DNA from 3 places in the Undibacterium sp. TJN25 genome. Region 3 is predicted to be linked to each of the others. Evidence: predicted binding sites of a transcription regulator. Region 3 holds the regulator's gene; each other region holds the start of a gene.
What was found. The regulator HrcA, encoded in region 3, represses chaperone genes, less so after heat shock. The targets are predictions, from matches to a motif close to TTAGCACTCNNNNNNNNNGAGTGCTAA.
Positions count from the first base shown of each region.

Region 1 (10,768 bases), on a different contig from region 3:
TGCGCTTGTCCTGTCGCTGCAGTTCGGCATACCGGGCCTGGCGTTGCCGGGGCTGGAGCTGCCATGGAACAAGCGCAGGGCCCAGGCGCCTGAACTGACAGTGCAGATTGCCGATGCCGTGCCATCCACACCGGCCGAAGCCTTACCGGAGCCGGTTCCGCCGGCAGACTTGCCGCCGCTGATAAAACCGGCCAGCGAGGGCTTTACGCTGGTAGCGCCGCTTGCACCCCCTCTACCGCCTGACCCTGTCTCGGCCCCAGCTTCCCAAGTGCCCAAAGCCCGGCCAGCTTCCGCCAAAAAACCTGGAAAACCAAAGCCGCCTGCCCCGTTGCCCGTTGCCGAAGAGGCCGCCACATCCCCGCCGGATGTGATCACGCGCATGGATAGCAGCGATGACAGTTTCTCGGTGCCTGTGCCGAGCCCCGAAGAACCGGCCAAGCCGGTGGCCACGAATGCAGATAAGGCGGCGCCGGTGCCTGCCGTGGAACCGCAAGCGGCGGAGACGGCTGCATCGCAGCCCATTGAGGACAGCCACTTGCAAAAACAGCTGGCAGAGGCGGAAGCCGCACGGCAGCAGGAGGCCCGGCAGCAAGCCGTGCTGGCGGCCCTGGTAGCGCAAAAACAGGAAGAAGCAAAGCAGGCCCAGCGCACGCAGGAACTGGTGGTGCAGGCAGTCCGCCAGCAAGAGGCGGATGCGCGCAAGCTGGCGCAGGAAAGCCAGACCCGCGAGCGTGAAGCGAGGGACAGGGAGGCACGCAGGTCCGAAGAGCTGGCGCGCCAGCAGGCAGCGGCGCTGGCCTTGCAACAGCAGCAGGCATTGCAGCAGGTAGCGCAGCAACAGGCCCGCCAACAGGCCGAGGCCGATAAAGCACGCGAACTGCTGAAAGCGAAACAGGAACAGCAGGCCAGGGAAGACGCCGTCAAAGCACAGCAGCTGGAAGCTCAACGCAGGGAAGAACAGCAGCTTCGGCAACAACAGCTGGCGCAACAACAGGCACAGCAGGAGCGTGAACAGAAAGAACGGCAGGCGCAAGAACTGCAGGCACGCCAGCAGGCGGAGGAGGCCGCGCGCCAGCTCGCTGCCGCACAGGCGCGCCAGAAACAGCAGGACGACATCGCCGCGCGCCAAAAGGCGGATGAACTGGTACGCCAGCAAGCGGAAGCCTCTGCTGCCCGTCAGCGCGAAAGGGAACTGGCTGCACAGGCCGCAACGGCGGCCGCCACAGGCTCAGGCACCGCTGCCAACGCCGGCAATGCCGAAGGCAAGCCGGCGCAAGGCTTTGTGCTGCCCAAGAGCCTGCTCGGTAGCGACCTCGCCAGCCGCGCGCTGGACCAGGCGAAGAGTCTGGACCTGTCGCGAGGCAACCCGCCGGTGCGCCGTGTGGAAGACGATAACGCAGGACGCCGGCGCAGTATCCTGGGTAATATCACCGAAGACGTGCCGCTCAGGATGTATGTCGACAGCTGGCGCCAGAAGATAGAACGCAACGGCAACCTCAATTATTCGCAGATCGCCAAGGACAAGGCCAGGGGCGATCCCGTGGTCACGGTGGTCATTCGTAGCGACGGCAGCGTGGAAGAGGTGATCATCAACCGTTCCAGCGGCCGCGCCGACATCGACGAGGCCGTGCGCCGTATCGTCAGGGTCAATGCACGTTATGCCGCCTTCCCACCCAATATCGCCGCCAAGTACGACGTGCTGGAGATCCGGCGGGTGTGGAACTTTGACGAGACGTTGAAGATACTGGAAGAAATGCGTTAATACGCTGAAGGTCTTTGCATCTGCAGAGACGAATCAACCCCATTCAAAGCACGAGATAGTAAATTGCCCAAGCAAAAAACCATGCAAAAAGCCAAGCAAAAAGCTGAACAAGACACTGAGCAGCCATCCGAGACAGCGCCCGCGCTGAAGGAAATTTTCAACGCGCAGCGCATCCGCCATATCGCGGAAGAAACACGCCTGGTTTGCCCTTCCTTCGATAGCAAGCGCTTTCTGGCCAGCATGGGCGATCTTGATGCACTGTCGCTGATGGCCCGCTTGCGGCGCGTGGCGGAGAGCCTGCATGTGGCGCTGCCCGGTGATTTCCGGTCCAACGTGAAGGTTCTGCGGGCGCTGGCGCCGCGCCTGAACAGCGGCTTTGTCACCATGGCCTTGCCGGAGTATGTCGCACTGTACGGCGCAGAGGATTTTGAAACCTCGATGGACGCACTGAAATACCTGACCACCTTCGGTTCATCAGAATTCGCAGTGCGCCATTTCCTGCAGCGTGATCTTCCGCGTACGCTCGCGGTGATGCAGACCTGGGCCCATGACGACAACGAACATGTGCGCCGGCTGGCAAGTGAAGGCAGCCGGCCGCGCCTGCCATGGTCGTTCCAGATCAAGCCGCTGATGGCCGATCCAACACCGATTGCGCCCATACTCGATGCGCTCAGGGCGGACCCCAGCCTGTATGTCCGGCGTTCTGTGGCCAACAGCTTGAACGACATCACCAAGGATAATCCATCCTGGGCGCTGGACTGTATCGAGCAGTGGCCGCTCGATGACGCAGCCACCGCGTGGATAGCCAAGCATGCGCTGCGCAGCCTGATCAAAAAGGGCAATGCCCGCGCCCTGGCCGTAATCGGCGCAGGAGCAGAGGCACGCGTGATGCTCAGCGGTCTCGCCGTTTCTCCGGCGGTCATCACGCTGGGACAGACCATCGAACTTTCGTTCGATCTGTCTTCGACCGCAGGCGAAGCGCAACGCCTTGTGATCGACTACGCGATCCACTATGTCAAAAAATCCGGACGTGCCGCCGCCAAGGTGTTCAAGCTAAAGACCCTGGAGCTGGAAGCGGGAGCTGGCGCGCGGGTGCAAAAGAGGCAATCCATCGCAAACTTCACGACCCGCACCCACTATCCAGGTCGCCATGAGGTAGAGATCCTCGTCAACGGCCAGGTGCATGGCAAGACTGCGTTCGAACTGGAGGTGTGAGAGGCATTTTTTGTGATTGGCTCGGCGCTTGCATGCGCAGTATGGCCATCAAACGCCCATCAAGCAGCCAGCAAGCTTCAACCGCCCTGAGCCTTACGAGCGCTGCTGGTCGACCGGTATGGCAGTCACCGCCGTCCCATAACACAGCACCTCCGTCAAACCTGGCATCACTTCAGTGGCGTCGTAGCGCATGGCGATGATGGCGTTGGCGCCCATCTGGCGCGCATGCTTGCACATGTCTGCATAGGTTTCCGCGCGTGCCTGTTCGCACAGCTGGGTGTAGATGGTGATATTGCCGCCGAACAGGGATTGCAGGCCGCCGAAAAAATTGCCGACGATGGAGCGTGAGCGTACCGTGATGCCGCGCACGACGCCGAAGTTTTTGGTGATGGTATGGCCTGGCAGTTCCAGCGCCGTGGTGATCATCGAGTTGTGCATGCGGGCTCCTTTTGCGGTGGGGATCGGCTTATTTGGTTTTTGCGGCGTCCAGTATCTGCTGCATCTTGTCGGTGATGTCGGGCGATGCAATTTTGGTGTCTTTCAGGACCAGCATGGCAAAGTTGTCGGCAACGATTTCTTCCGGGTGGATGATGTAGCCGGTGTTCTTGCCGATCTGCTCAAAAAAGCCGCCAGCATCCTTGACGTCCACCAGCAGTGGGCCGTTGGCGTCCGTACGTGCCTGCGCGGGTTTCGTTGCGTTGCCTTTTTCCACCAGCAGCAGCTTGAAGTTCAGGTAGTCGAAAAATTCGCCGCCCTTGGCCGTATCGTAGCTAGGCTGCGTTGCATACAGGATGGGGATGGCCCAGCTGGACGTGCCGCCGGTCTTGACCTGGATACAGTAGTCGTTGCGCGGTGCGTCCGGGTTGGTCAGCTTGATGGGTTTCAGTGTGGCGGGGAAGGCCAGCTCGCCGCAGGGCTGGAAGCCGATCACGCCGTACAGCTTTTCGCGCAGCGCGGGATTGTGGCGGCTCAGCACATGGAACAGCTCATGGCTGATCAGGCGCGGCAGGCCGGTCTTTTTGTCGTCCGCCAGTTCGGCTTCCGTCAGGATAATGGCATTGCCGCGCGTATAGGCGGCGCCGCCTTCTTCCTTGCCGGTGGTCTTGATCATCAGTACCGTCTTGGGAAAGGGCAGCGACAGGGCATCCAGCCTTGGCTGTATCTTGCTGAATGAGGCCTGTACCAGCCCTTTTTCCCTGTCGCTCCATTCCTGCGCATTGTCGCTGACAAATTTCAGGTAGGTGGACTCGCTGACTTCGCTGGCGGTCTTCAGCCTGGCGGCACGATCAAAGGGGCTTTGACCCTGCACGAAATCGTCACGTGTCGTCAGCACGGTCCTGGCCTGCTGCGCCGTGGCAAAGCTGAAGACAACCGGTTCGGCGTGCGTGCCTGCGGCAAGCGAGGCCAGCAGCAAAGGAAGAAGGCGTTGAATTTTCATGATGGGGTTTCACGGTGTAAAGGATGAGCGAGTGTATCAAATAATCGGCACGCCACAATGCTTGCGTGCACCGGGTTCACAAAGGATGAAGGGTGTCAAACAACTGCGCGGGGCTCAGGGCGCCAAACTGCTGGCCGGCATGGATGCCCGGCGCGCCCAGCGCCAGCCACGCGAGCACCTGCGCCTTGCCACTGGCAACCCATCCTGGCGCGGCCAGCGTTTCGTGCAGGTCATCATATCCCACGCTGACGACCTTGCCTTCCCAGCTGCCGCGCAACTGCTCCAGCTCGGCGGCCGGCACGGCCAGGCCCAGGAAGGTGAACTGGATGAAGCCGGTCGCCAGCTCTTGCGAGCACATCAGCGGCGGCAATGCCCGCGCTTGCAGCGCCAGCCCGGTTTCTTCATGGATTTCGCGCAGGATGGTGTCTTCCAGCCCGCTGTCTCCCGGCTCGCCCGGTGACGGTGGCAGGTAAGCGCCGCCTATGGTGTGCAGGGTATTGGGCGCGGTGGCGCTTTCTGCTGAGCGGCGATGCAGCATGATTTCGCGTTTGTCGGCGCATACCAGCACGGCGCAGGCGCTGACGATGGGCGGCTTGTGCCCCTGCTCGCGCAGCGCGCAGACCGTCGCAAAATCCGCAGTGTAGACATTAAGTGATGGCGGCAATTGCCTGCACTCTGCTGCTGATGCCAGCAGCGCATGCAGCTCATTTGGCCGCTGCAGTTGTTGCAGCCGTTTGCAATGCGCGTCTCTGCCGTATGGCAGTTCCGCTGCCAGAGGCAGGGGGCCGGCGATGTGCAGCGAAGGCAGTTCGCCGGGGAAACCGAAAATTTCCACTTCAGATGCAAAACGGCTGTTCAGCAGGGCCTGGCATCTCGCTTTTTGATTCTGCATTCCGGAGGCTGGTCCATGTTGGTATGGATGAAAGTATAAGCGTCTGCTGTGTATTTTAAGGCGTTGTAAATAAAAAAAGCTCGCCTGTAGCGAGCTTGCCATGCGCCGGGGCCTAGCCCAAAGACGCTCTTAAGCAGTAGTGCTGAGCGTCGTGCCTATCAACTGGCCACTGGCGTTGACAGTGGGCGGCGGCGGAGGTGGAGGCGGCTGGTCCTGGACTTCGCTGGATTGTGACGTGGCCTTGGGCGCAGTTGTCGTCTGGGTTTGCGTGGTCTGGCTGGTCTGCTGCGTGCTGGCATTGCTTGTCGGCGTTGCCTGGCTGTTGTCCACTGGCGGCTGAGGTGGTTGGGGCGGCCGGTAGATATATTGCGGGGAGTTCGGATCGATGGGAGCCGTGGCCATGGAGTTCACCTGTGAGGTTGTGCGTCAATGTAGGGGAGGGATTTTCCAGCTTAGTGCACGGCGGAGGAGAGTTCAAGACGTTCTCTGCCTGCAATAAAGATATATGGATGAAATTTATTTGTCTTTGGGTAATTCCTGCTTTTTGAAGACAAGGTCGAACATGTCGGTATCCAGCTGTTCCAGCTTGCCATCGAGATTCTGGATGTGCGCAGTGTCGTAGTAGCTGCCGACATCTACCACTTTCTCCCTGGAAAAACCTATCAGCATGGTTCTTTTGCCGGCATCTCCCACATGCTCGCTCAGCTTGACAAAATAGCGGTCGCCACGCGCCCTGGCGATGTCATAAATGGCGTGCATGATGAACATCGATGAAGGCACGGAGGCGCCGGATACAAAGCGGATTTCCACCGTGGAGGTTTTGGCATCCCTGGAGACCTCTTCCACCCGCAGGTCCAGCGGTTTGCCCTGCCCACCCGTCTGGTGGATTTCATTCAGGATCAGCGGTGCGGGAGCTGCGCTGGCGTAACTTGCAAACACCGCAAACACTGCACATAGAATCGGGCTAGGTTGAATATATCTCATGCATGCTCTCCAATGAATTTAACTAATCATAGGTCGGTACAGCGGTTTTGGATAAAATCCCTGCATGATCCCGGAATCCGCCACCAAACGTCCCGTCTGCCGCCACTGCCTGCGCCCGCAACGCACTTGCATCTGCCTGTGGGTACGTCCTGCGGGTTCTATTGTGGATGTGCTGGTGCTGCAACACCCGATGGAGGTAGACAATGCCAAAGGCACTGCGCGCCTGCTGCACCTGAGCCTGGCCGGCAGCCGCCTGCTGGTTGGGGAGGTATTTGATGCGGAGGCCTTGCACGCGTTGCTGCATGCAGATGGCAAACAGGCTGTGCTGCTGTATCCGGATACGCCGGAGGAGAAGGCGCTGGGCATGACGCCGGCGCCGCCCTTGCCGCCTGAGGTGTTGCAAGAACCGTCGCGGCTGCGGCTGGTCGTGCTGGATGGCACCTGGCGCAAGAGCCGCAAGATGCTCTACCTGAACCCGCTGCTGCAGCAATTACCGCGCCTGCCCTTGCGCGATCCGCCGGCATCGCAATACCTGATCCGCAAGGCGCATGGCGAGCACCAGCTGTCCACGCTGGAAGCAGTGTGCCATGCGCTGGCGGAACTGGAAGGGGATGGCGGCAAGTATCAGCCGCTGCTGCAAGCCTTCGGCGGCTTTGTTGCGCAGCAGGGTGCTTATGCGAAGGCGCCGCCGGAGTTTGATAACTAAGGGTTTTCATGAGCGGCTAATCCACCGTCCGGCAAGCAAAAAGCCCCGCAGTTTGCACTGCGGGGCTTTTTGTTTTTACTGAGTGAAGCGAGGCTTCAGGCCAGTGCTGTAATCCTTGCGGAATTACATCATGCCGTCCATACCACCCATGCCGCCCATACCACCCATGCCGCCGCCCATACCGCCAGCAGCTTTGTCTTCCGGCAATTCAGCTACCAATGCATCGGTAGTCAGGATCAGGCCGGCAACAGATGCTGCATTTTGCAATGCGGAGCGTGTTACTTTAGCTGGATCCAGAACGCCCAGTTCTACCAGGTCGCCGTAAGTGCCGTTGGCAGCGTTGTAGCCGTAGTTGCCAGTGCCTTGCAACACTTGGTTCACAACGACAGATGGTTCGTCGCCAGCATTGGCAACGATCTGGCGCAGCGGTTCTTCAATAGCGCGCAGAACGATCTTGATACCGGCTTCCTGGTCAGGATTGTCGCCCTTCAGGTCTTTGACGTTAGCGCGTGCACGCAGCAGGGCAACGCCGCCGCCAGGAACAACGCCTTCTTCAACAGCAGCGCGAGTAGCGTGCAGAGCATCTTCCACGCGTGCTTTTTTCTCTTTCATTTCAACTTCAGTTGCAGCGCCAACCTTGATCACAGCAACACCGCCTGCCAGTTTGGCAACGCGTTCTTGCAGTTTTTCACGGTCGTAGTCAGAAGTTGCTTCTTCGATTTGCGCGCGGATTTGTTTAACGCGTGCTTCGATGCTGCCTGCTTCGCCTGCGCCATCGATGACGGTTGTGTTTTCTTTACCGATTTCGATGCGTTTAGCTTGACCCAGGTCTTGCAGAGTTGCTTTTTCCAGTGTCAGGCCGACTTCTTCAGCGATCACTTGGCCGCCGGTCAGGATAGCGATATCTTCCAGCATGGCTTTACGACGGTCGCCGAAGCCTGGAGCTTTGACAGCTGCAGTTTTCAGGATGCCGCGGATGTTGTTGACAACCAGGGTTGCCAGCGCTTCGCCGTCTACATCTTCAGCGATGATCAACAGTGGACGGCCGGATTTTGCAACTTGTTCCAGTACCGGCAGCAGATCACGGATGTTCGAGATTTTTTTGTCGAACAACAGGATGAACGGGTTTTCCAGGATAACGGATTGTTTTTCCGGGTTGTTGATGAAGTATGGTGACAGGTAGCCACGGTCAAACTGCATACCTTCAACGATGTCCAGTTCGTTGTTCAGGGATTTGCCGTCTTCAACAGTGATGACGCCTTCCTTGCCTACTTTGTCCATTGCCTTGGCGATGATGTCGCCGATGTCTGCGTCGGAGTTAGCGGAGATCGAACCAACTTGAGCGATTTCTTTGTTGGTTGTCGTTGGCTTGGCCAGGTTTTTCACTTCAGCGACGATGGCGATAACTGCCTTGTCAATGCCGCGTTTCAGGTCGGTTGGGTTGAAGCCCGCTGCAACGTATTTGAAACCTTCGCGAACAATCGCTTGAGCCAAAACGGTAGCAGTTGTTGTGCCGTCACCAGCGTTGTCGGAAGTGCGGGAAGCTACTTCTTTCACGAGCTGCGCGCCCATGTTTTCCAGCTTGTCTTTCAGTTCGATTTCTTTGGCAACAGAAACACCATCCTTGGTGACTGTCGGCGCGCCGAAAGAACGCTCCAGAACTACGTTACGGCCTTTAGGGCCCAGTGTTACTTTAACTGCGTTGGCGAGGATGTTCACGCCGTTTACGATCTTGGCGCGTGCGTCGTCGCCGAAAATTACTTGCTTAGCTGCCATGTTAAATCTCCAGGATACTTAAATAAGGTCAATGCAAAACTGCCCTCATGCACATCGGCGCACAAGAGCCGCAAATTATTTCTGTACGATTGCGAAAACGTCTTCTTCGCGCATAACCAGGACTTCTTTGCCGTCAACTTTGACAGCCTGGCCGGAATATTTGCCGAACAGGATCAGATCGCCAACTTTGACATCCAGAGGACGTACTTTGCCGTCGTCGAGCTGTTTGCCTGTGCCAACTGCCAAAACGCGACCTTGATCCGGTTTTTCAGCGGCTGCGCCAGGCAGAACGATACCGGATGCAGTTTTTTCTTCTTGTTCCAGACGTTCTACGATCAGGCGATCATGCAGGGGGCGAAGGTTCATACAAGCTCCTTAAATATTAGCTATTGTGTTAACAAAATGAATATATGGCTTTGTGTTGCAGCGGTGTTGCCCGATGTTTCCATCAGCGCCGCAACGTTGCCAAAGACATAGGATTTATTCTCTATTGGCTGTCCTACAGCCGCTTGGCCAAGGAAGAGGCTGTTAGCACTCTCTCCTGACGAGTGCTAATTATAGGGGCGAGGTGGGGGATTTTCAAGGACTGAAAATGAGGTAAATTAATTTTTACTTAATAATCAGAGGTTTAGTGCCGCTTGGACTTGATCTTCCGGCACCTTTGGCACGGACATACTTGCCAATAAGCACACAGAGGTTTGCGTTTTTGCTATGGGCCGGCTCAGGGCTATCAGAGTATTTCCGTCAAAGTTCAGCAAGTATGTCCCTGTCGCTCCGGCTGTCTGTTATGCGTAAGTATTGACGATGGTGCCTGCGGTATCGGTAGTGCCGCCGGTGGCGCCGGCGCCTGGGCTATTGCCGTCTGCACTGGCAGATGGCACGGTTTTACCGGTGCCGCTTAAAATTTGAATTTGTTTGACGGCGCCCTTGATGATGGAAGTTTCCTGTGATTCCCTGGTATCAGGATCCGCGGATTTTTTCTGGTTTTTTTGTTGGGCCATCAGGCGTTGCAAGGTCTCGTTCAAAAGCTCCATCTGTTGCTGCAAGAGCTTGAGCTTTGCCTTTTTCTCCAGCGAATTGTCAGTCGTATCGGTGACGATGTCCCTGATCTGTTTTTCCAATTCGACGATACTCTTCATCGTCTTGGCAATTTCGCCAGAGTAATCGGTCACGGCTTCCCCGGAAATTTGCGCAACACTGATGCCTGCGCGAAGCGAGACGCTGATATCTCCCATTATGCTTGACCCGTTTTAAAATTATTTTATTGTTGAAATAATATTATCGGCCGATCAGTCTTAAACTTTAGTGGTAGCCCGGAGAGTGCGAGCGGGCAAGTGCCAGCCGGCCATCGTGTTGAGGTCACCCAGCTCAAACAAAGTGCTGAAGAAATTCTTCCAGTGCTTTTCCTGGATTATCGATTTCCGACGAAATCGTGCTGATGCCCCACTGATCAAGGATGGCTTCCTGTACGGGGTTGGCCTGATCGACCTTGCAGATCAGGGGGTATTTCATGCTATAGTTTTTTCAATGAAGCAATACCTCTCCTCCCGCTTTGCCGCCCTCGCGCCTGCATTCAAGACCACCATCCTGTCCATATTGTCATGGGCAGCCATCAGCGCACTTGGCGCCTTGCAAACCTATAGCGACAATCTGCGCATCGGCGTGGTCAGCGATTATTTCCTGCTCTTAAGAACCTGGTTCATCGAGTATGCGATGCCGCTGATCGTTCTCAGCGCCGGCCTGAGCATTGCGCTGGAGCGCTGGCCGTCCCTGATCGCCCGCCGGCGCCGTGTGGTGCTGCTGTTTATCGGGCTGGTGGTGATATTCCAGCCGGCAGAGTGGCTGTACATCGCCTGGCTTCGCGGCTACCTCAGTATTGGCAGCATAGGTGACGTCGGGCGTTTGCTGATGAAGATGCTGCTGGTAGGCTGGTTCTCCACCACGGGCACGTTTGCCGCCATCCTGGCGATACAGTATGGGCGCCAGGCCAGGGCG
Region 1 is NZ_JBMPPM010000006.1:82,832-93,599, forward strand. It holds gene ACO0LO_RS15970 (TonB family protein) at 1-1,762, shown strand, start outside; gene ACO0LO_RS15975 (DNA alkylation repair protein) at 1,844-2,977, shown strand; gene ACO0LO_RS15980 (YbjQ family protein) at 3,071-3,415, opposite strand; gene ACO0LO_RS15985 (hypothetical protein) at 3,444-4,415, opposite strand; gene ACO0LO_RS15990 (NUDIX domain-containing protein) at 4,492-5,307, opposite strand; gene ACO0LO_RS15995 (hypothetical protein) at 5,437-5,709, opposite strand; gene ACO0LO_RS16000 (hypothetical protein) at 5,824-6,291, opposite strand; gene ACO0LO_RS16005 (tRNA-uridine aminocarboxypropyltransferase) at 6,356-6,997, shown strand; gene groL (chaperonin GroEL) at 7,121-8,773, opposite strand; gene groES (co-chaperone GroES) at 8,849-9,139, opposite strand; gene ACO0LO_RS16020 (hypothetical protein) at 9,559-9,945, opposite strand; gene ACO0LO_RS16025 (hypothetical protein) at 10,142-10,285, opposite strand; gene ACO0LO_RS16030 (sensor histidine kinase) at 10,301-10,768, shown strand, end outside.
Region 1: groES (co-chaperone GroES) is a predicted target of HrcA. The motif match lies at 9,302-9,328, and genes of this name have one in related genera.

Region 2 (10,768 bases), on a different contig from region 3:
CGACAGTACACTGGTGCTGCAACCGGGGCAAAGCAACCCTAACGCGATTTCGCTGGCGGTGGATATCCGCAGCGGCGCGCAGGCGGCCAGCCCTGTCCGTAACGTGGTCAGCGTGGCAGGCGGTGGCGAGAGCCCGTCCACCCAGCCCACTTCCGGCGAGTTGGCCAACCCGCCGCTGTGCGCGGCGACCCCGCAAGCTAATGTATGCCACGTGGATACGCCGATACAGTTTGCAGCGGGCCTCAGCGGCAGCGTCTGGCTGGATGGCGGCATGCTGAAAAAAGGCCTGGACGGTGGCGACAAGCTGCTGCCGTCGTGGACAGTGGAACTGTACGACATGAGCAACCCGGCCAACGCCACGCGTTCGTTCAGCGACATCATTCGCTCCGGCCCGACGGTATCCACTACGACCAACAGCAACGGTTTTTACCAATTCCTGAACCTGGAACCGGGTTCGGTCTACCGGGTTGTGTTCCGCGATCCGGCCAGCCGCATCGTATTCCCCGGCGTGGTCACCAACAACGAAGGCACGACCACCGGCGCCGACTACTTCTCGCAAGTGGTCACGCGCGACGGTTACCAGGTGCTGGAAGTACGCCTGCCGGTGCCGCGTTCAGCCGGCCAGATCACCGCACCGGAGCAAAGCCTGCCGATAGACCCGAACGGTGTCGTGTACGACTCCACGACACGCCTGCCGGTGCCGGGCGCCATCGTCGCCTTTGTTCCGACTGATATCTGCGCCGGCTATTCGCCGCAGCAGCACGTGATCAACTACGAGTCCTATGCCAAGGATGCGCAGGGCAATCCGGAAATGACGGTAGGTAGCGACGGCTTCTATAAATTCCTGCTGTCCGGCGATCCGACTGCGCCTGCCAACTGCAAGTTCTCGCTGGTGGTCACGCCGCCTGCGGGCTACCTGCCTGCGCCGTCCGGCATCATCAAGCCAAGTTCGCCGCTGATGACGCCGCCGGCTCCCGGCGTGCTGGAAGTACAGCCGCAAAAAACGCCGCCTACCGGTACGCAGAGCACGACCTATTACCTGACGCTGCAAGCCGGCCGCCAGGACCAGGAAATCGTGAACAACCATATTCCGCTGGACCCGTATTCCGGTTCCAACTTGGCGATCACAAAAATTGGCTCCACCGATGTCGTGGAACTGGGCGACAGCCTGCTGTACACGATACAGGTCTTCAACCGCGGCGCGGTGATTGCGGCCAAGACCACCGTCATCGACAGCATGCCTGCCGGTTTCCGCTACATTGCCGGCAGCTATCGCCTTAATAATGTTGCGAAGGCCGATCCGGCCGGCGGCGCCGGTCCCGTGCTGCAGTTTGCCGTAGGCGATATTCCTGCAGCTTCGTCGATCACGCTGACCTATCGCGCCAGGGTGGCGGTAGGCGCCCAGCAGGGCGACGGTATCAACCGCGCGCAGGCAGTGTCAGGCAATGCCAGTTCCGGCGAAGCGCGCTGGAAAGTGCGCGTCACCGGCGGCGTGTTCACCGATGATGCCTGCATCCTCGGCAAGATCTTCGTCGACTGCAACGGCAACCATATCCAGGACAAGGAAGAGCTGGGCATTCCCGGCGTGCGCCTGTACATGGAAGACGGTACATCGCTGATATCCGATTCCGAAGGCAAGTACAGCATCTGCGGCGTATCGCCCCGCACCCACGTGCTCAAGGTCGACAAGCTGACTCTGCCGCGCGGCAGCCGCCTGACAACCAGCAGCAGCCGCAATGCCGGCGACGCCAACAGCCTGTTCGTGGATCTGCAGAACGGCGAACTGCATCGCGCCGATTTCATCGAAGGCAGCTGTTCCAACACCGTGCTGGAACAGGTGAAGGCGCGCCGCGGCCAGGGCGAAGTCAGCGTGCCGCAGACCGAGAAAAAACAAACCCCGGGCCTGCGCTTTGAAAGCAAGGGCAGGATGGCGCCGCAAGAAGCGACCGATTCCGCCAACCAGCAAGCGGTCAAGCCCCGGTATGCGGTGCCGCCGGACGGGCCGCCGCTACCCGAGCCGATAAGGCGATCCGAGCATGAACAGGATGTCCCAACACCGTTGTTACCTATGTTGTTACCCGCTAGTCAGGCACAGGGAGGCGCACATGTCGGCAAATAAACGCAGCGCACACCCGGTGCGCCCAGGCAGCCTGCCGTCTGTCCGCAGGCCGGCAGGCAACAAACAAAAGGGAAAACAGCTGGCGGCACGCTGCAGCATGCTTACGCTGGCGCTTGCTTGCGCCTATCCGCAGATGGCAGCAATGGCGCAGGAGGCGTCCACGTCCTACACCGGCATAGCCGGTGACAGCCGGGGCCTCAACCCGGCATCGAATATGGTGCCCGCAGGGCGGCCGGAAGTATTCCGCCAGACAATAGGCGCAACGGACTATTCCGCCAATGCGCAGGTGGCGAAAATCATTGTTGAACTGGACCGCGACGGCATCCCCGCCGATGGCCAGACACCGGTGAAATTCACCATACGCCTGCTGGGCCGCGACGGCAAGCCGGTGCAGGGCAGCAGTTTTGCGACGATAGAAAACACCGGTGGCCGCATCCAGCTGCCCAAGGCCAGGACCGATGAACTCGGTCCCGGCAGGCGCGACCTGGACAAGGCAACGCCGGGCACGCAGCTAAAGGTGGAAAACGGCGTTGCCGAATTCTCGCTGATCGCACCGGCCGAACCGATGGACGTGCGGGTGCGCATCACCGCCGGCGCCGAGGAAGCCACAGGCAGCATCAGCTTCCTGCCTGAGTTGCGCGAGATGGTCGCGGTGGGCCTGGTGGAAGGCATCATCAACCTGAACAATATCGCCACGTCGCAACTGGCGCAGACGCGCAACAGCGACGTCTTCGAGCAGGAAATCCGCGACTTCAGCCGCAGCTTCTCCAATGGCAAGGGCAGCTACGCCTACCGTACCGCGTTCTTCCTGAAAGGCATGGTCAAGGGCGAATACCTGCTGACGGCAGCCTACGATTCCGACAAGCAGACGCAGACCAACCTGATGCGGGACATCCAGCCCGACCAGTTCTATCCGGTGTATGGCGACAGCTCGGTCAAGGGTTTCGATGCGCGTTCCGTCGCCAAGCTGTACGTGCGTGTGGACAAGGATAAAAACTACCTGCTGTTCGGCGACTACGATACTGGCGCCGGGTTTGCGCAGATGACGGGCGGCGGCAGCACCGCCAGCCTGGCCATGCGCCAGCTCGGCAATTACAGCCGCACGGTCAACGGCCTGCGCCTGCACGGCGAAAACAGCAACTACGTCGCCAACCTGTTCGCCAGCAAGGACAGCCTGAAACAGGTCGTCGAGGAATTCGCCGGGCGCGGCGTATCCGGTCCGTATTCGGTGTCCAATAACAGCGGCGTGACCAACAGCGAAAAAGTGGAAGTGCTCGTGCGTAACCGCAACCAGCCCTCGCAGATCATCAGCTCCACGCCGATGACGCGCTTTGTCGATTATTCGTTTGACCCGTTCTCCGGCCAGGTATTGTTCACGCAGCCTATTCCGGCCGCCGATGCCAACCTGAACCCGGTATCGGTGCGCATTACCTATGAAGTGGACCAGGGTGGCGAACAATTCTGGCTGGTCGGCGCAGACGGCCAGGTCAAGCTGAGCAAGAATGTCGAAGTCGGCGGTTCCTATGTGAAAGATGAAAATCCGCTTGCGCCTTACCTGCTGAACAGCGCCAACCTCGGCATACGGCTGAGCGACCACACGCTGCTGGTGCTGGAAGCGGCGCATACCACCAGCACCGTCAATACCGGCACCGGCGTCAACAGCTATACCACGCCTGCACTGGCCAACCGCGTCGGCGAAGTCAGCGGCAATGCCATGCGTGCCGATCTGCACCACCAGGGTGAAACCTGGGACCTGCGCGCCTTTGTGGCCAAGAGCGATGCCGAGTTCAACAACCCGGCAGCGTCGTTCAACGGCGGCCGCGTGGAAGGCGGCCTCAAGGTCAATGCGGACGTCACTGATAGCGTGAAAGCCTATGGCGAACTGCTGCATTCCGAGGACAAGATTGCCGATGGCAAGCGCGACGGCGCGCAAGTCGGCGTACAGCTGAAAGCCACCGACAAGCTGACAGTGGATGTCAGCGTGCGCAAGTCGCGTGAAGAGCGTAGCCAGAACGGTGCCGACATCACAACGCCGACGCCGATCACTGCGCCGCTCGGCAACGGCGTGGGCACCGATTCCATCGTCAGCAATGGCGGCGGCGGTTTCTTCGGCAACGGCAGCGACGCCATCAATCCAACCACCGGCACCTCGGTGTTGAACGGGAATTCAGCCTTCCCGGTCAGCGGCGGCACGATATTGCCGGGCTCGCTGGACAGCACCTCCGTCAGCCTGGGCGCCAGCTACAAGCTGACCGACAAGCTGACTGTGCGCGGCGTTGCCGAAAACAGCATAGAAGGCGACCGTTACCGCCGCGTGGCAGTGGGCGCGGATTACCAGCTGGCAGAGCGTACGCGGCTGTACGGGCGCTATGAAACCAATAGCGGCCTGGCATCGCTGTATTCGCTGAATCCGGATGTGCGCAGCAATGTGTTCGTGGCCGGCGTCGATACCAGCTATATGAAGGGCGGCCAGGTGTTTTCCGAATACCGCATGCGCGATGCGGTCGAGGCGCGCGACCTGCAGGCGGCATCCGGTATCCGCAATGTATGGGATATCGACGAAGGCCTGCGTGCGTCCACCAGCGCCGAAAGGCTGACGGTATTTGCCGGCTCCGGTGCGCAGGCGACTGCGCTGACCGGCGGCATCGACTACTCTGCCAATCCGCTGTGGCGCGCATCGGCCAGGCTGGAATGGCGGCGTACCGACGACAGCCTGGGCGCAGCCGGTTTCGACACCTACCTGTCGACAATTACGCTGGCACGCAAGCTGAACCGCGACTGGACCATGCTGGGCCGTAACTACCTGCTGTACACCGACAACAAGGACAAGGGCGACATCATCCAGGACCGTTTCCAGGTGGGCGCCGCCTATCGCGACAACGACACCAACCTGGTCAATGCGCTTGCCAAGTATGAGTACGTGATCGAGCAGGATGACAGCATAGACCCGCGCAGCATGCGCAAGACGCACATCCTGTCCGCGCATGCCGATTATCACCCGAGCCGCCCATGGTGGTTTACCGGGCGGGTTGCCGGCAAATATGTGAAGGAAGATATCAGTGCGGTGCGCGACAGCTATACGGCCATGCTGATGGGCGGACGATTTACCTACGACATCAGCGAACGCTGGGATCTGGGCGCCTCTACCAGCGTGCTGTACAGCCCGCAGGGCGCGGCACGCCAGTGGGCGCAGGGAGTCGAAGCCGGCTATCAGGTGCAGACCAACCTGTGGGTATCGGCAGGCTTCAACTGGAGCGGTTTCTACGACCGCGACCTGACAGCCTCCGACTACACCACGCGCGGCGTCTACCTGAGGCTGCGCTGGAAGTTTGACGAAGACCTGTTCCGCGGGAAAAATCCGGACGTGAACCGGGCGCTGGACCGCTAGCCGCCGTGCTGAGGCAATATCGAGGCAAGATGGAAACAAGATTCAACCAAGAGTCACAAAAAAGTCACTGAAAAGAGGCAATGATGAAATTGAAATTACCTACCTTCCGTAAGGCTGGCGGCGCTGCGGTTACTCTCGCTGCAGCCGTGGTTGCGCTGTTGGCGCAGGGTACCGCAGGTGCGCAGACGCTGAATCCGCAGCAGGACAGGATCAGCGACGAAGCGATCCACGCCGATTACCAGACCTATGAGGCAACCCAGGGCAGGATCAGGGCGTTGAACGACGGTGGCCGCCGCATCGCCGATTACCACCTGTCCAAAGCCCAGTGCTGGCTGAACGTGTCCTTCCACGAATATACGCGTAACGACCGCAGCGCCTTCCCTCAGGAAGCGCTGGATGAATCGGCCAAGCTGATCCGGCTGATGGAAGCCAAGGCCAGCCCTCTGCCTATGGATACGCCGCTGGTCAACAATGCAGAGCGCCTGCGCCCGGACCTGTGGGACAAGGCACTGAAACTGCAAAGCCATCCAGGTTTCCAGTGCGTACAGCAGCGCGTCGCCTGCGGCGAGGTCGAGCTGGTGCATGCCGGCAATGAGAGCCGCCAGCAAGGCTGGCGTCATGCCAAGCCCTATGTGCAGATTGCCGAAGACCAGATCAGTGCTGCCGAAATCGAGGCTGATGCCTGCGTACCCAAGCCGGCAGTCGCTACGGCGCCCACGCCCGCGCCGCAAGTCGTTGCCCAAGCCGCCAAGCCTGTGCATCTGATCGCCAACCTATTGTTCCAGCATGATAAATTCGCCAAAGACAAGATACTGCCGGCGACACTGGCGCAACTCGATGAAACACTGGCAAAAGTCAGGCGTGAAGGAGTACAACTGACCGAAGTGAAACTAACAGGCTTTGCCGACCGCACGGGCAAGCCAGCCTACAATGCTGCGCTGGCAGCGAAGCGCTCCGCCACTATCAAGAATTATCTGATAGAGCAGGGCATCCCCGCAGGCATCCTGCGCGTCGATTCCAAAGGTGATGCCAACCAGCTTGAGCCCTGCCGCGACAAGTTCCAGGCGCTGGCCGAAGAGCTGCAATGCCTCACACCAAACCGCCGCGTAGAAGTGGAATTCAGTTGGGCAGGAAAATAAATAGTTTTACCTGACAAGCCGCGCCGAGAAATCAGCGCGGTTTTTTTATGTCTGAAGATGTTCAGCCTGTGTCCAGCCACTCAACCGATGACTATCGCCATAGAAAATCCGTCATAGCCCTTGCTGCCCACGGTCTGCAGCGCTGTTGCGGATAGGCGTGGGTGCCCTGCCATCAGATCGAAGAAGCTGCGCACGCCGATTACATTGCTGTCCGTGCTGGCGGCATCGCTCACTGCGCCGTTACGCACTACGTTGTCGCCGATGATGACAGTACCTGGCCGCGCCAGGCGGAGCGACCATTCCAGGTACAGTGGATTGCTGGGTTTGTCCGCGTCAATAAAAACAAAGTCAAACGGCGCGATGCCCTCTAGTTCCAACTGGGGCAGGGTATCCGCCGCCTTGCCGATACGGATATCCACCCGGTGCGCTAGCCCCGCGCGCTCTATATTACGGCGCGCTACTTCCGCATGCGCCGCGTTGGCTTCCAGCGTCACCACGCGCCCGCCTTCTGGCAGCGCGCGGGCCAGCCATATCGTGCTGTAACCACCCAGCGTGCCAAACTCCAGTATGGTTTTCGCTCCTTGCATCTGTACCAGTAAATGCAGGAACTTACCTTGGTTGGGCGCGACATTATGTGGCGGCAAGCCAGCGGTATCGCTGTCGCGCAGTGCCTGCTCCAGTGCGCTGTCGGTTTGCACCAGGCGCTCGCAAAAATAGGCATCCACGTCAGTCCATGTTTCCTGGCTCATCATTTATTCCTCAGGGGGGTGTAGGCAAAAAAAAACCTCCGGGAATTGCTTCCGGGAGGATTTTTGTGTCTGCCTTGGTCAGGCTGGTATTTTGCAAAATCAATCAAGCAAAATTAGCCAGTGCGCCTTTCATCTTCTTCAATGCCGCGCTTTCGATCTGGCGGATGCGTTCGGCAGAGACGCCGTATTCGCTGGCCAGCTCATGCAGGGTTGCGCCTGAGCCGTCATCATTTTTCAACCAACGCTCTTCCACGATACGGCGCGAGCGTGGGTCCAGCTTGGACAACGCAGTTGCCAGGCCTTCAGTCTGCAGACGGTCGTAAGCCTGCGCTTCCAGCATGCGCGTAGGTTCTTCCGCTTCCGTTTTCAGGTAGGCGATAGGCGCGAATTTTTCATCATCGTCGTCGGTCGGTGCATCCAGGGCCACATCGCGGCCGGACAGACGCATTTCCATTTCGATGACTTCTTCACGCTTTACATTGAGTTCCTTGGCAAGCGAATCTACTTGCTTCGGAGACATCGCATCCAGGCCTTCCTTATGGCTACGCAGGTTGAAGAACAGCTTGCGCTGTGCCTTCGTTGTCGCAACCTTAACCAGACGCCAGTTTTTCAGGATGTACTCATGCATCTCCGCCTTGATCCAATGCATGGCATAGGACACCAGGCGCACGCCCTGGTCAGGGTCGAAACGCTTCACGGCTTTCATCAGGCCGATATTGCCTTCCTGGATCAAATCTGCATGCGGCAGGCCATAACCCAGGTAACCGCGGGCGATGGACACCACCAGGCGCAGATGCGATAGAACCAGCTGCTGCGCAGCATTCAAATCATTGTTTTGGCTGAGTTTTTTAGCCAGATCAATCTCTTGCTCATGGGTCAACATAGGCAGGCGATTGACAGCGGAAATATAGGCATCGATATTACCGAGCGTCCCGGTAAAACCAAGTGCCAGCGCTGTACTATCCGAAGATTGCATCACGGGGTGTGTTGCTGAATTAGTCATTCTTCCTCCTCATTGCCGCCGGTGAAAAACAGCTTGGTTTAATTACCAAACCGTAACCGACCATTTCTAGCCACTATATTAGCACTCTCTCGGTTTGAGTGCTAATACTCCAAATTCATATGCTAACAATGGATAAATTACTATCAATTTCCAGTAATCAATTTGGATTTGCTATACAACTTAGAGTGAAGAAATGGCGGAAAGTTGCATCTACGGGTGAATATTAAGGCGAAATTGTAGGACACGCGGTGCGCTAAGCCACGTACCGGCACATATTGGGTGCTCCGGCGGAAATATCAATACTTGCGCAGACGCGCGTTAGTTTGTCAGCTTGCGCGAGACAGTTGGCGCCGCACCGAGAGAAAAGCGCCGCACAGGCCAAGGGCCGTGCTCACCGCCAGCAAGGCTGCGCTGGGCAATATTCCCAGCGGCACCAGGTGGAATTCGGACGCATACAGCTTGGCGAATTCGGCAATCGCCTGGTTCAGCGGCTGTAGCGAAACCGCGATCAGCCCCATCGCCGCGCCGCCGGCCAGCAGGCCCAGCAGTGCGCCGGTATAGTAATAAGGGCGGTGGATAAAGCTATTGGTCGCGCCCAGCATCTTGGCCACGGTGATTTCCGCCTGGTGCGAGATCACCTGCAGCCGTGTGGCATTAAACACCACCACCACCACCACGACCGCCAAAGTTGCCGCCAGGAACAGCAACGATAGTTGCAGCACCTGCACCAGCGCTGCCAGCCGCTTGACCCAGGCCGAATCCACCTGCACCACATCCACGTCCGGCAATGTCTTCAATTGCTGCGCCAGCGCATCGACCCTGGCGGCGTCCGCGTTGGACAAGGACACCACGTAGGCATCCGGCAAGGGGTTGCCGCCCAGCGTGGACAGCACTTCGGCCAGGCTGGAGGTTTCTTCTATCGCCGCCAGCGCCTTGTCCTTGGTCACAAAGTTCACGCGCGCGCTGACATTGGCATCTTTCAGCATTTTTTTCAGAGGTACAGACAATGCAGTCGCGGTCGCGCGCGGCGTTGCCGGCAGCATGAAGATGCTGATTTCCGGCTCTATCGACAGCTGCGACGACACCGGACGCACGTTCTCTATCAGGGTGAGGCCGGCAATCGGCAACGCCAGGGCGATGGCGACCACCAGCACATTGAACAGGAAGTTGCCGGGGCTCACACGCAGGTGCGACCACGCGCTTTTCAATGCAAAACTGTGCTGACGGAACCAGACTCTCATCGTTTCAACCCCATATCGATTTTTATTATGTACGTGGCACGTTCTCAGGCGGCGATGGCGGAATGCCAGGAATCGGTGACCACGCCGTTGCTGAGGTAGATCACGCGGCTGGCTTTGTCCAGGAACTGTTCGTCATGGCTGGAGATGATGCAGGTGACGCCCGCGCTCTGGAAAGCCTTCAGCGCGCCCAGCACCTTGTTGGCATTGTCGCGGTCCAGGTAAGCGGTAGGTTCATCCGCCAGGATGATCTGTGGCCGGTTGACAATCGCGCGGGCAATTGCCACGCGCTGCTGCTCGCCGCCGGACAAAGCCTGCGGCAGCGCATTTGCCTTGTCTGCCAGGCTGACCTTTTCCAGTGCGGCACGCGCACGGCTTTCCGCTTCGCCGGCGGATGCGCCGGTGACGACCAGCGGCAGCATCACATTGGCCAGCACGCTGCGATCCAGCAGCAGCTTCTGTTCCTGCAAAATCAGGCCGAGCTTGCGCCGCAGGTAGGGCAGGCTGCCGCTTTTGAGCTTGCCGATGTCCTGCCCGTTCACGCTGACGGTGCCGCTGCTGGGTTTCTCCACGCCGGCGATCATTTTCAGCAGCGTCGATTTACCGGCGCCGGAAGGGCCGGCCAGGAAGATCAGTTCGCCTGCCGCGATGGACAGCGACACATCGCGCAATGCATACACATCGCGCGAATATTCCTTGGACACGTTGCGAAATTCGATCATGGGCTAGTGGAATCCATTCAGGGCGAAGCGATAAGTGTTAATTCAACAGGGCGTCGACGAATTCTTGCGCATTAAAGGGCTGCAAATCTTCTATCTGCTCGCCGATGCCGATGAAATATACCGGCACAGGACGGGTTTTGGCAATCGCCGCCAGCACGCCGCCCTTGGCGGTGCCGTCCAGCTTGGTGATGACCAGGCCGGTCAGGCCCAGCGCATCGTCAAAGGCCTTGACCTGTGTGAGCGCATTCTGGCCGGTATTGCCGTCGATGATCAGCAGCACTTCATGCGGCGCGCTGTCCATGCCCTTGGCGATGACGCGCTTGATCTTTTTCAGCTCTTCCATCAGGTGCAGCTGGGTAGGCAGGCGGCCTGCAGTATCGATCATCACTACATCGGTGCCGCGCGCCTTG
Region 2 is NZ_JBMPPM010000011.1:163,861-174,628, forward strand. It holds gene ACO0LO_RS23930 (SdrD B-like domain-containing protein) at 1-2,119, shown strand, start outside; gene ACO0LO_RS23935 (hypothetical protein) at 2,106-5,507, shown strand; gene ACO0LO_RS23940 (OmpA family protein) at 5,588-6,646, shown strand; gene ACO0LO_RS23945 (O-methyltransferase) at 6,727-7,395, opposite strand; gene rpoH (RNA polymerase sigma factor RpoH) at 7,499-8,398, opposite strand; gene ACO0LO_RS23955 (cell division protein FtsX) at 8,725-9,639, opposite strand; gene ACO0LO_RS23960 (cell division ATP-binding protein FtsE) at 9,684-10,358, opposite strand; gene ftsY (signal recognition particle-docking protein FtsY) at 10,396-10,768, opposite strand, start outside.
Region 2: rpoH (RNA polymerase sigma factor RpoH) is a predicted target of HrcA. The motif match lies at 8,477-8,503, and genes of this name have one in related genera.

Region 3 (10,768 bases):
CAATGCGTTTGGATTCCGAACGGCTGATCAGCGCGTCCTGCTTTTGTTTTTCGCGCAGGCTGCCGGTCATCATGGTCGGCCAGCCTATCAGGTGCTGTTCGGCGATTTCCGCCATGCCGCGCATCCATGCCGGGTTTTCATTCAGGCAGGGAATGTAGTGGAATTCCTTGCCGCCCGCGACCAGGAAGTCCTGGCGTACTTCCATTGCGATTTCTTCCAGTGTTTCCAGGCAGTCGGCGATGAAGCCGGGGCAGACCACGTCCACGCGTTTCACGCCCTGTTTGGCCAGCGCCTTCACGGTAGGCGCAGTATAGGGCTGCAGCCATTCCGCGCGACCCAGGCGGGACTGGAAGCTGACGATGTACTGGTCTTTGTTCAGGCCCAGTTGTTCCGCCAGCAGGCGCGCGGTTTTATAGCATTCGCAATGATAGGGATCGCCGCGCATCAGGAAAGCCTTGGGCAGGCCGTGGAAGCTCATAACCAGTTTTTCCGGCCTGCCGTTGGATTGCCAGTAGTCCAGTATCGAGGTTTTCAGCGCATCGATATAGGCCTCGTGGTCGTGGTAGCCCCTGACCAGGCGCAGCTCCGGGACGTTCCTGACCTGCTGGTAGTAACGGAAAACGGTGTCGAAATTGGACGCAGTCGTAGAGCCGGAATATTGCGGGTAGGCCGGCAAGACCATGATGCGTTCATAGCCGTCTGCCTTCAGCTTTGCAAGCACCGACGGGATGGAAGGGGAGCCGTACCGCATCGCATAGGCGACATGCACTTCATGGCCGCGTTCTCCCAGATAGCCTTTCAGCAGCAGCGCCTGCTTTTCGGTATGGATTTTCAGCGGCGAACCTTCACGCGCCCATATCGATGCATATTTGGCAGCCGATTTGCTGGAACGGAAAGGAAGGATGATGCAATTCAGGATCAGCCACCATAGCGCGCGCGGTATTTCCACCACGCGCGGATCCCATAGAAACTCTTTCAGGTAGCGCCTGACAGCGGCCGTGGTCGGCGCATCGGGCGTGCCGAGATTGATCAGCACCACCGCCGTTTTGGCGATCCTGCCATGCGAATATTCGGGTTCTTTCAGAAAGGACATGGATGCAATTCTTTATTGTCAATTGTTTGCAGACAGCCAAAGAAGTCCGGCTGCGCTGGTGTTACAGGGGACTGCCGGCGCCAGGGACTATTAACAGGCCTTAGGACGCCAGCAATTCCCGCGCGTGCTTGCGGGTGGTGGCGGTGATTTCTATGCCGCCCAGCATGCGGGCAATTTCTTCCACACGCTGCTTGTTGTCCAGTCCATCTATCTGCGATACGGTCTTGCCGGCGCTGCTGGCCTTGCTGACCTGGAAATGCTGGTTGGCCTTGCTGGCCACTTGCGGCAGATGGGTCACGCACAAGACCTGCCTGTCCTGTCCCAGCCGCTTCAACAGGCGGCCGACGACTTCGGCAACGCCGCCGCCTATGCCGCTGTCCACTTCATCGAAGATCAGCGTAGGCGTCGCTGTCGCGCAGGACGTAATGACGGAAATCGCCAGCGATATCCTGGCCAGTTCACCGCCGGACGCGACCTTGCCCAGCGGCCTTGCCTGCACGCCGGCATGTCCGGCGACCAGGAACTCTACCTGCTCCAGGCCGGATGCGGCCGGTTCGCACGGATGCAGCGCGATGGAAAAGCTGCCGCCGGACATGCTCAGGTCCTGCATCGCGACGGTAACCGCCTTGCCCAGGTCTTTTGCGACCGTGCCGCGCGCCTTGCTGAGTTTTTGTGCTGCTTTCAGATAAAGTTGCCGCGCACTTTCTTCCTGCGCTTTTAATGCATCCATGTCGGATGCATTCGACAGTTGCTGCAACTGTTCAGACAGGCTGGCAAATTCCTGGTGCAGCGCGTCCGGCGCCACATGGAAACGGCGTGCGGTCGAGTGTATCGCTTCTACCCGGTTTTCCACGCTGCGCAGGCGCGCCGGATCCAGGTCCACGCGGCCCAGGTAATCATTCAGCGCATAGGTGGTTTCCTGCAGGTTGATGCGGGCCGAATCCAGTGCATCCGTCACCGGTTTCAGCGCAGCATCGTACTCCACCAGTTTCAGCAGTTTCTGATGCAGCGAAGACAGTTGCGACAGCATCGGGTGATCCGACTCGGAAATCAGTTCGGCCGCTTCCTGCGCGCCTTCCAGCAGGCTGGCGGCGTGTGCCAGCCTGCTGTGTTCATGGCTGATGCTTTCCCATTCGCCGGGCTGTATCTGCAGCTTGTCCAGTTCCTGCACTTGCCATTCCAGGCGCTCCCTTTCCAGCAGCACGTTTTTGGCATTGGTCTCAAATTCCTCACGCTGCTTCGCCAGGTTGCGCCAGTTCTTGTGCAATGCACCCAGTTTCTGCACATCTGCCTGGAAACCGCCCTGCATATCCAGCAGCGCGCGCTGGGCTTCCGTTTTGAGCAGCGACTGGTGCGCGTGCTGGCCGTGGATGTCCACCAGCAGGTCGCCCAGTTCGCGCAGTTGCGCGGCAGTGGCGGTGATGCCGTTGATGTAGGCCTTGGAGCGTCCGGCATTGTCGATCACACGGCGCAGCAGAAGCTGATTGTCTTCACTGGCAAAATCGTTGCCGGCCAGCCAGGCGGCTGTGTTCTCATCCTGGGAGAACTCAGCTGAAATGTCGGCCTTGCCTGCACCTTCACGCACCATGCTGGCGTCGCCGCGGCCGCCCAGCGCCAATGCCAGTGCATCGATCAGGATGGATTTGCCTGCACCGGTTTCACCGGTGAAAACGGTAAAGCCGGCTGAGAATTCCAGCTCTATGGCGTCAACAATAACAAAGTCACGGATGGCGAGCGTGCGCAGCATAAGATGTCAGACAAGGAATAAGGGAAAGCGGCCTGTATTTTAGCCTACTGACCGACAACGGAGGGATACTCGTTCCAGTGCAGTTTTTGGCGCAGGGTATCGTAATAATTCCAGCCTTGCGGATGCAGGAAAGTGATCGTGTGCTCGGAGCGCTGGATGATGATCCTGTCCTTGTACATCAGGCTGGCGAAGGACTGCATGTCGAAATTGACGGTGATATCGCGGCCGGCGGCAATCTCGATGACAATTTCGCTGGTGTCTGGTAGCACGATGGGGCGGTTGGACAACGCATGCGGCGCAATCGGCACCAGTACGATGCCCGCCAGGCTCGGGTGCAGCAGGGGGCCTCCGGCTGACAGGGCATAGGCGGTGGAGCCGGTCGGCGTGGACACGATCAGCCCGTCCGAGCGCTGGTTGTACATGAAGTGGTTATCCACGTCCACGCGCAATTCCACCATGCCGGTGCCGGCGCCGCGCGACACTACGATATCGTTGAACGCCATGCCGCTGAAAATCTGGTCGCCGTCGCGAATCACGATGCCTTGCAGCAGACTGCGTTTTTCCGACACATATTTGCCTTCCAGCATTTCAGTAATGACGGGAATTGTGCGGTCCAGTGGAATATCGGTAATGAAGCCCAGGCGGCCCTGGTTGATCCCTATCAGCGGTACATTGTAGGGCGCAAGCTGGCGGGCAATGCCCAGCATGGTGCCGTCTCCGCCCAATACGATGGCCGCATCGGCATTTTTGCCGATTTCTGCCGCCGACATGATGGTAAAGCCGTCCTCGAGTTGCATGTTTTGCGCGGTTTCCGCCTCAAACACCACGGTATGCCCGACTTCGTCCAGGAAACTGGCCAATTCTGTAATTGAATGAGTGACCCCGGCGGCATTGTATTTGCCGACCAGCGCAATGGTTTTTGGCGACGAAGTCATAAATTAACGAGTACTGATGGCATGGATGATGCAGATTAGAACATAATTAGAGCTAATTTAGTCACGAAAAGTGAGTCGGTATGAGTATTAAGGGGGCCAAGGCCGTGCTGTTCGACCTGGATGAGACTTTATGGCCGGTCGGGCCGGTGCTGCAGCATGCAGAATCCACGCTGTTCCAATGGATGAGTGTCAATACGCCGGAAGTGGCGCGTAATTATTCAATAGAGCGGATGCGCGGTCATCGCAAGGCGATGATCTCCACCAATCCGCGCTTCCAGTATGACCTGTGGGCGCTACGGCATGCGATGCTGACGAAGCTGTTCGAAGAGCATGGCGAAGATGTTGCCAAGGCCGACCTTGCAATGGCGGTGTTTGCCGATGCGCGCAACAAGGTGGAGCTATTCCCGGATGTGCTGCCAGCGCTGGACAGCTTGCGCGACCGCGTGGTGCTGGGATCGGTGTCCAACGGCTTTGCCGACTTGAAAGCGATAGGCCTGGCGCCATATTTCAAGGTGTCCATTGCTGCGCACACCTTCGGCTGCGCCAAGCCGGACCCGCGTATCTTTGCCGCCGCCTGCGAAGCACTGCAGTTGCCGCCCGAGGAGATCGTGTTTGTGGGTGACGACCTGTTGCTGGACGTAGAAGGAGCCCAAAGAGCGGGGATGCAGGCGGTCTGGGTGGACCGCAAGCATTTACAGCCGCATGAAGTGCCTCATTCGCACGTAAGGCCGCATGCGGTGATCAATGAATTAAACGCCTTGCTTGAATGGCTATAATAGATATTTTTGTTTTAACCTCGTTTTAACCATGTAATAGTTGCCCGTATATTATCCATTGGTAGCAGGCAAGTGCCGGTATTGCTGGATGGATTTATTATAATTACGGGGAATGTGCTTATCTCGCATAGAATACTTGCATGCAACTCGATATTCGCGCCCAAACACTACTAAAAGCCCTGGTTGAACGGTATATAGCCGATGGTCAGCCGGTGGGCTCGCGCGCCTTGTCAAAAATCTCCGGGTTGGAACTGTCGCCGGCGACGATACGCAATGTCATGGCCGATCTGGAAGAAATGGGCTTCGTTGCCAGTCCGCACACGTCCGCCGGCCGGGTGCCGACGCCGCGCGGCTACCGGGTATTTGTAGACACCTTGCTGACCGTGCAGGAAATCGATGAAGCCGCGCTGGAATCGCGGCTGCAGCCCAAACTGCTGTCCAATCCGCCGCAAAAGATCATCGCCAATGCGGCGCAAATATTATCTTCGCTGTCGCAATTTGCCGGGGTGGTCATGACGCCGCGCAATGAATCGACATTCAGGCAGATAGAATTTCTGCGCCTGTCCGAAAAGCGCATCCTGCTGGTCATTGTCGCGCCCAACGGCGAAGTGCAAAACCGCCTGCTGCTGACCGACGCCGATTACACGCCTCCGCAACTGATACAGGCAGCCAATTACCTGAACCAGAATTTCGGCGGTCTCAGCTTTGAGGATGCACGCACGCGCATCAACGGTGAACTTCGCCAGTTGCAAAACGACATGACGCGGCTGATGCAGGCGGCGGTGGAAGCAGGCAGCGACGCCATGGCCGACCATAGCGACGACATGGTGATTTCCGGAGAGCGCAACCTGCTTAACGTGGCCGACCTGTCGTCCAACATGACATCGCTGCGCAAGCTGTTCGACATGTTCGAGCAAAAAACCAGCCTGATGCAGTTGCTGGACGTGTCCAGCAAGGCGACTGGCGTGCAGATTTTTATCGGCGGCGAATCGCAACTGGTGCCGATGGACGAAATGAGCATCGTCACGGCGCCCTACGGCGTCAACGGCAAGATCGTTGGCACGCTGGGCGTCATAGGCCCGACGCGGATGGCCTATGAAAGGGTCATCCCTATCGTCGACATTACGGCGAAGCTGCTGTCCAATGCGTTGAGCCACTAACTCGCTCAGCAGACTCGGCAGATTCAGTGCGCATAGTGTATTACGGCGCAAGCACATGTTTTCAATCGCTGTTGGCGCGACCAGGTTTCCTTACATTGAGAGGTTCTACGATGGCAGGTCAGAAAACGATGTCGGTCCTGATTGTGGATGACAATGACATGACGCGCGAGGTGTTGCGTGTGATCCTGAGGCACGAAGGCTATATCGTCGTCGGCGAAGCGACCGACGGTGACAGCGGCGTGGAAATGGCCTTGCGGCTGCAGCCCAATATCATCCTGCTGGATGTGGTCATGCCCACGGTGAGCGGCCTGGACGTGCTGAAAAAAATCAAGGAAGCCCTGCCCAAGACCATCATCCTGATGGTGACGTCCAACAAGGACAGGGATACTTTTACGGCGGCGCTGCAAAACGGCGTCAGCGGCTATATCATCAAGCCTTTCAATGCCGGCACTGTCATGGACGCCTTGCAACTGGCGATCGCCAAGGCCGGCAAGTAGGCGTAGGTCCTTGGCATGGCCCTGGCTGAACGCTGCTGTTCTCATTCTCATTGTGGATATCGATGAAACCATCCCTTGCAAGCAAAGCCTCCGCCGCCAACCGGCTGAACCCCGACAATAATCCCATCGTGCTGGTGCTGCAGGGCGGCGGTGCGCTGGGAGCCTATCAGGCAGGCGTATTTGAGGCGCTGCATGAAAACGACCTGGTGCCGGACTGGGTCGTGGGCACATCGATCGGCGCCATCAATGCTGCGCTGATCGCCGGTAACCCGCAGGAAACCAGGCTGCAGCGCCTGAAAGAATTCTGGCAACGCGTATCCCATGGCGACGGCATCGATCTCAGCAGCATCCCGGACCAGGCCAGGAAGGCGAATATTTCGGTGGCAACACTGGGAACGATGATGCGCGGCGTGCCGGGCTTCTTTTCTCCGCGTTTGTTCAGCCCGTTTGCCGCCGGTTTTCCGGTGGAACCGGATGCCGCCAGTTTTTACGAAACCCAGGAACTTGCCGGCACACTCAAGGAGCTGGTGGATTTTGACTACCTGAACGCGGAGGGCGGCATGCGTCTTACTGTCAACGCGCTGAAGGTCACGTGCGGCGAACTTGCCAGCTTCGACAACCGCGAGCGCGACCTTGGCGCCGAGCATATCCTGGCCAGCGGTGCCTTACCGCCGGGGTTCCCTCCGGTGCGCATAGACGGCGAGTTGTACTGGGATGGCGGCCTGTATTCGAATACACCGTTGGAAACCGTGCTGAACGGCCAGCCGCATGCAAATGCGCTGTGCTTCATGGTAGACCTGTGGAGTGCGCAAGGTGAGGAGCCGCGCACGCTGGATGAAGTGCAGACGCGGCAAAAAGATGTGATGTTCGCGTCGCGTTCGATGCGGCATATCGATGCCTACCTGGAAACCCACAAGCTGCAGCGGGCGTTGCGCGACCTGTATAAGCGGCTGCCCGCCAAGCAAAAAAATGCCTCCGACAAGCAGCTGTTATCGGCGCTAGGCTGTGACACTACACTGCATATCGTCAGGATCCCGTATGCCGGGCAGGACTGGCACATGGCGGCCAAGGATATCAACTTCTCCCGCGGTTCGATAGAATGGCGCTGGGAGCAAGGCTACCGCGACGGCACCCGTGCCATCAAGCAGGCCGGCTGGCTTGCCAATGTATCGGAAGAAACCGCGGTGGTCATCCACGAACTGGCGCCCGAACAACAGTAAAAGCCCTTCATTTCCTGGTAGGCTTGTCGGTCCTGGTTTTACCGGGCGGTGGCGCTACCGGTTTGCTGCCGGCTTCCGCCAACAGGCTGGCGCAGGGGCTGTCGCGGCCCGGGCCTACTGTCACCAGCGGCACCAGCGCGGCAATCGGCGCCAGCACTGCCAGCGCGACCGCGCCACCGGCCTTCATTGCCAGCACACCCTTGTCCAGGCTCAGTTTGGGATTCTTGAAACTGCCTGTCACATATAGCGGCGTGCGTAGCGAGATCAACCGCAAGCCTTTGCTATGCGGGTTGATCTTCAGGTCCAATTGTTCCTTGGACAGATTGACTTGGCCGTCAACATTCGTGATGGATTCCTGCGTATCGACAACGAAGGTGCGCGTCTGCATTACACCGTTGGTGACCGCAAAATCGCTGGCCAGGCAATTGATCTCGATCTGCTTGTCGCCGGACAGCTGGGTCAGCACGATATTGCCGATGTTCAGCCCCATCTCCTCCAGCAGCAGCTTGCTGATGGAGCCCTGATTGATCAGCGCCTTGACTTCACCGTTGGAATTACCCAGCAGGCTCGCAATGGAACTGCCGGTCGCTGACAGCGATGCATCGCCGTTGATTTCACCCAGGCTGGCCTTCATCGCTTCAAATGACGGGAACAGATTTTTCAGTTTCAGATGACGGGCGCTGACCTTCATTTCCGCCTTGATCAGCTGGTTGCGTCCGTCCAGCTTGATATTGGAGCTGAAATTGCCGCCTGCGGCGCCGAAATTCAGCGGCGTCAGACTGATGACGCTGTCTTTCAGGTGGACATTGGTGACCAGGTTATCGATCGGCAGATCCTTGCTGCGAATGATCTTGTTGCCGGTGAACTTGATGTCGGCATCCATGCTGCCCCAGCGCTCGGTATTGAACTGCTCCACCGGCAACACCTTGTCAGAGGGCTGCACCGGCGCCGCGCCCCGATTCTGCTTGCTGGCGTTGGAGTCCGCGCCGATCAGCGGTCCCAAGTCATCGAACTGCAACAGCCTGGATACTAGCGCACCGCTCAGCAGGGGTCTCGCCAACGGAGCACCGTTTTGCTGCGATGTATATTCCAGTGTTCCCGCCAGGTCGCTGGAACCCACCTTGCCGGTAAATTTATCGTAGACCCAGTTGCCGCCGCTGCGGTTTGGGCGGCCGGTCAGATGGCCTTCGGTAGAAAACGGCGGAGTTTCCGGCAGCACGACGCCGGTCAGGGCGTAGAGCTTGGCCATGCTGCTACCCGCCAGGTGCAGCCGCATGTCAACCGCAGCCAGGTCGCTGGGATTGGTCAGTGTGCCTTTGATCTGCACCTTGACGGATTTGCCGATTTGCATGTCCGCTTCGAGCGGAAACGGCGAGTTCAATTTTTGTAGCGACAGTACGCCGCCGGCCTTGCCGTTGCCGCCGACTTTTTCCTGGTTGAGGCTGCCGCTCAGCGTCCAGCCTATGCCGTAGAGATTGCCGGATGCCGCAGCCTGCTTGTCGTCCAGCGTATCGATGTTGGCGGTAATGTCCGCATGCTTGACGGCGTCCTTCAGTTTGACAACGCCTTTGGCGAAGACGATTTCATCCAGTGCGAGCTTCCATTCCGACGGCGTGTCGCTGGTCTTGAAGGTCCAGTTGTTTTGGGTTGCCGACAGGCGCTCCAGCGCGACGCTGGGAGCTTCCAGCTCCAGTGCGGGAATGGATATTTTTTTGTCCAGCAGTGGAAGCGGGTTCAGCGAGAAATGCACGCGCTGTATCTGCGTCATGTAAGGTGCAGATTTTGCCCAGTCCGGATTGGCGATGCGGATATCTTCCCCCGACAGATGAGGCCAGGGAATGTAGTTGCGCCAGCCGGGCAGGCGGGTGGGCGGTTTTTCCCAGGTCAGCGCCAGATTGCCGTTGATGCTGAACGGCCGGCCGATGGCATCCGATACACGCGTGTTCAGCCAAGGCCTGGCACGGTTCCAGTCGTAGTTCAGAAACAGGATGATGGCGATGGCGACCAGTGCCACCAGGGCGAGCACAGTCCCGCTTATTATTTTCGTTGTTCTTGTCATGGGATTGAACCCGTCGTTTCTTTTCGTTAGTGAAGCAGGTGTCCGGTGCCGAACAGGCCTATCAGGCCAATGATGATCAGGTAGATCGCCACAATGAAGTTTAACAGGCGCGGCACAACCAGAATCAATATGCCGGCTATCAGTGAAACCATTGGTGTGAGCAAGACGTTGAAATTCATGTGGAAACTCCCTTCAGGTGGAAATTTAATAGCGTGATTTTTAATAGAGTGAGTTGCGCTGCCAGGGCAAGGCGCAAGGGGCAGGATGCTGCAACATGGAAGAAAGAATACAGCAGGACAAGTGATTTTTATGTGCGTTGGCGTACTGAGGCTTGCTGCCTTTCGCTTTATAAAGTGACATCGCTACGGATTTAAAAAAAGTACGGTGATTGTGGTGATTATCGATGCAATACAAAAACAACTTAATCCACGGAGTTTGATGATGAAAACGCTTAAAACAGAAATGATGGAAATGAAGACGGCCAACAGCACCTGGCTGAAAACGGCATGCTGTGCCGGCCTGGTGGCGATGAGCCTGGTCGGCTGCGCCAGCAAGGAAAAAGTGCCAGCCACTTCCGACGTGGCAGTCAGCAAGGCAGCAGTCAGTGATGCGACTGTGTCCGGCGCTGCCGAGTATGCCCCGGTAGAGGTTGCTTCGGCGCAGGACAAACTGAACCGCGCCAACAGCGCGCTGGCCGCCAAGGATTACGCTACTGCGCGTGAACTCGCCAACCAGGCGCAGGCCGATGCGCAACTGGCACAAAGCAAAGCCAGTTCCGCCAAAGCCCAGGCTGCAGCAAATGCCCTGCAGGACAATATTCGTGTCATGCGCGAAGAACTTGACCGCAGCGCCAGCAATAAGTAATTGAATGCCGGCATACAGCCGGCGTTACTAAAAAATGGATGCTGGCGCCCTCGCGTTTTCATCCTTAAAATCGAAAGGGAATCATCATGCGAAGTTTCAAATTTTTACCCGCTCTTATGCTGGCCGCCGGCGCACTGGTATCCGCCTGCAGTTCCGTTCCTCAGACTAATAGCGCACTGGAAGACGCGCGCCGGGATTTTGCGACGACGCAAAGCAATCCGACGGTAGCCCGTCTCGCTTCTGCAGAATTGAAAATGGCCAGCGATGCGCTGGACCAGGCCAATACGGCATGGGCGCAAAAGGAAAGCCTGCAAAAGGTAGATAACCTCGCCTACGTTGCCAAACAGAAGACCGCCAATGCGCGTGAAGTAGCAAAACAGAAGTCGGCTGAAGAATCCATAACCGACTCCAAATTGC
Region 3 is NZ_JBMPPM010000004.1:318,392-329,159, reverse strand. It holds gene hemH (ferrochelatase) at 1-1,093, opposite strand, end outside; gene recN (DNA repair protein RecN) at 1,194-2,840, opposite strand; gene ACO0LO_RS11650 (NAD kinase) at 2,885-3,775, opposite strand; gene ACO0LO_RS11645 (HAD family hydrolase) at 3,856-4,551, shown strand; gene hrcA (heat-inducible transcriptional repressor HrcA) at 4,692-5,711, shown strand; gene ACO0LO_RS11635 (response regulator) at 5,822-6,208, shown strand; gene ACO0LO_RS11630 (patatin-like phospholipase family protein) at 6,271-7,428, shown strand; gene ACO0LO_RS11625 (AsmA family protein) at 7,436-9,487, opposite strand; gene ACO0LO_RS11620 (DUF3096 domain-containing protein) at 9,514-9,666, opposite strand; gene ACO0LO_RS11615 (DUF4398 domain-containing protein) at 9,926-10,351, shown strand; gene ACO0LO_RS11610 (OmpA family protein) at 10,438-10,768, shown strand, end outside.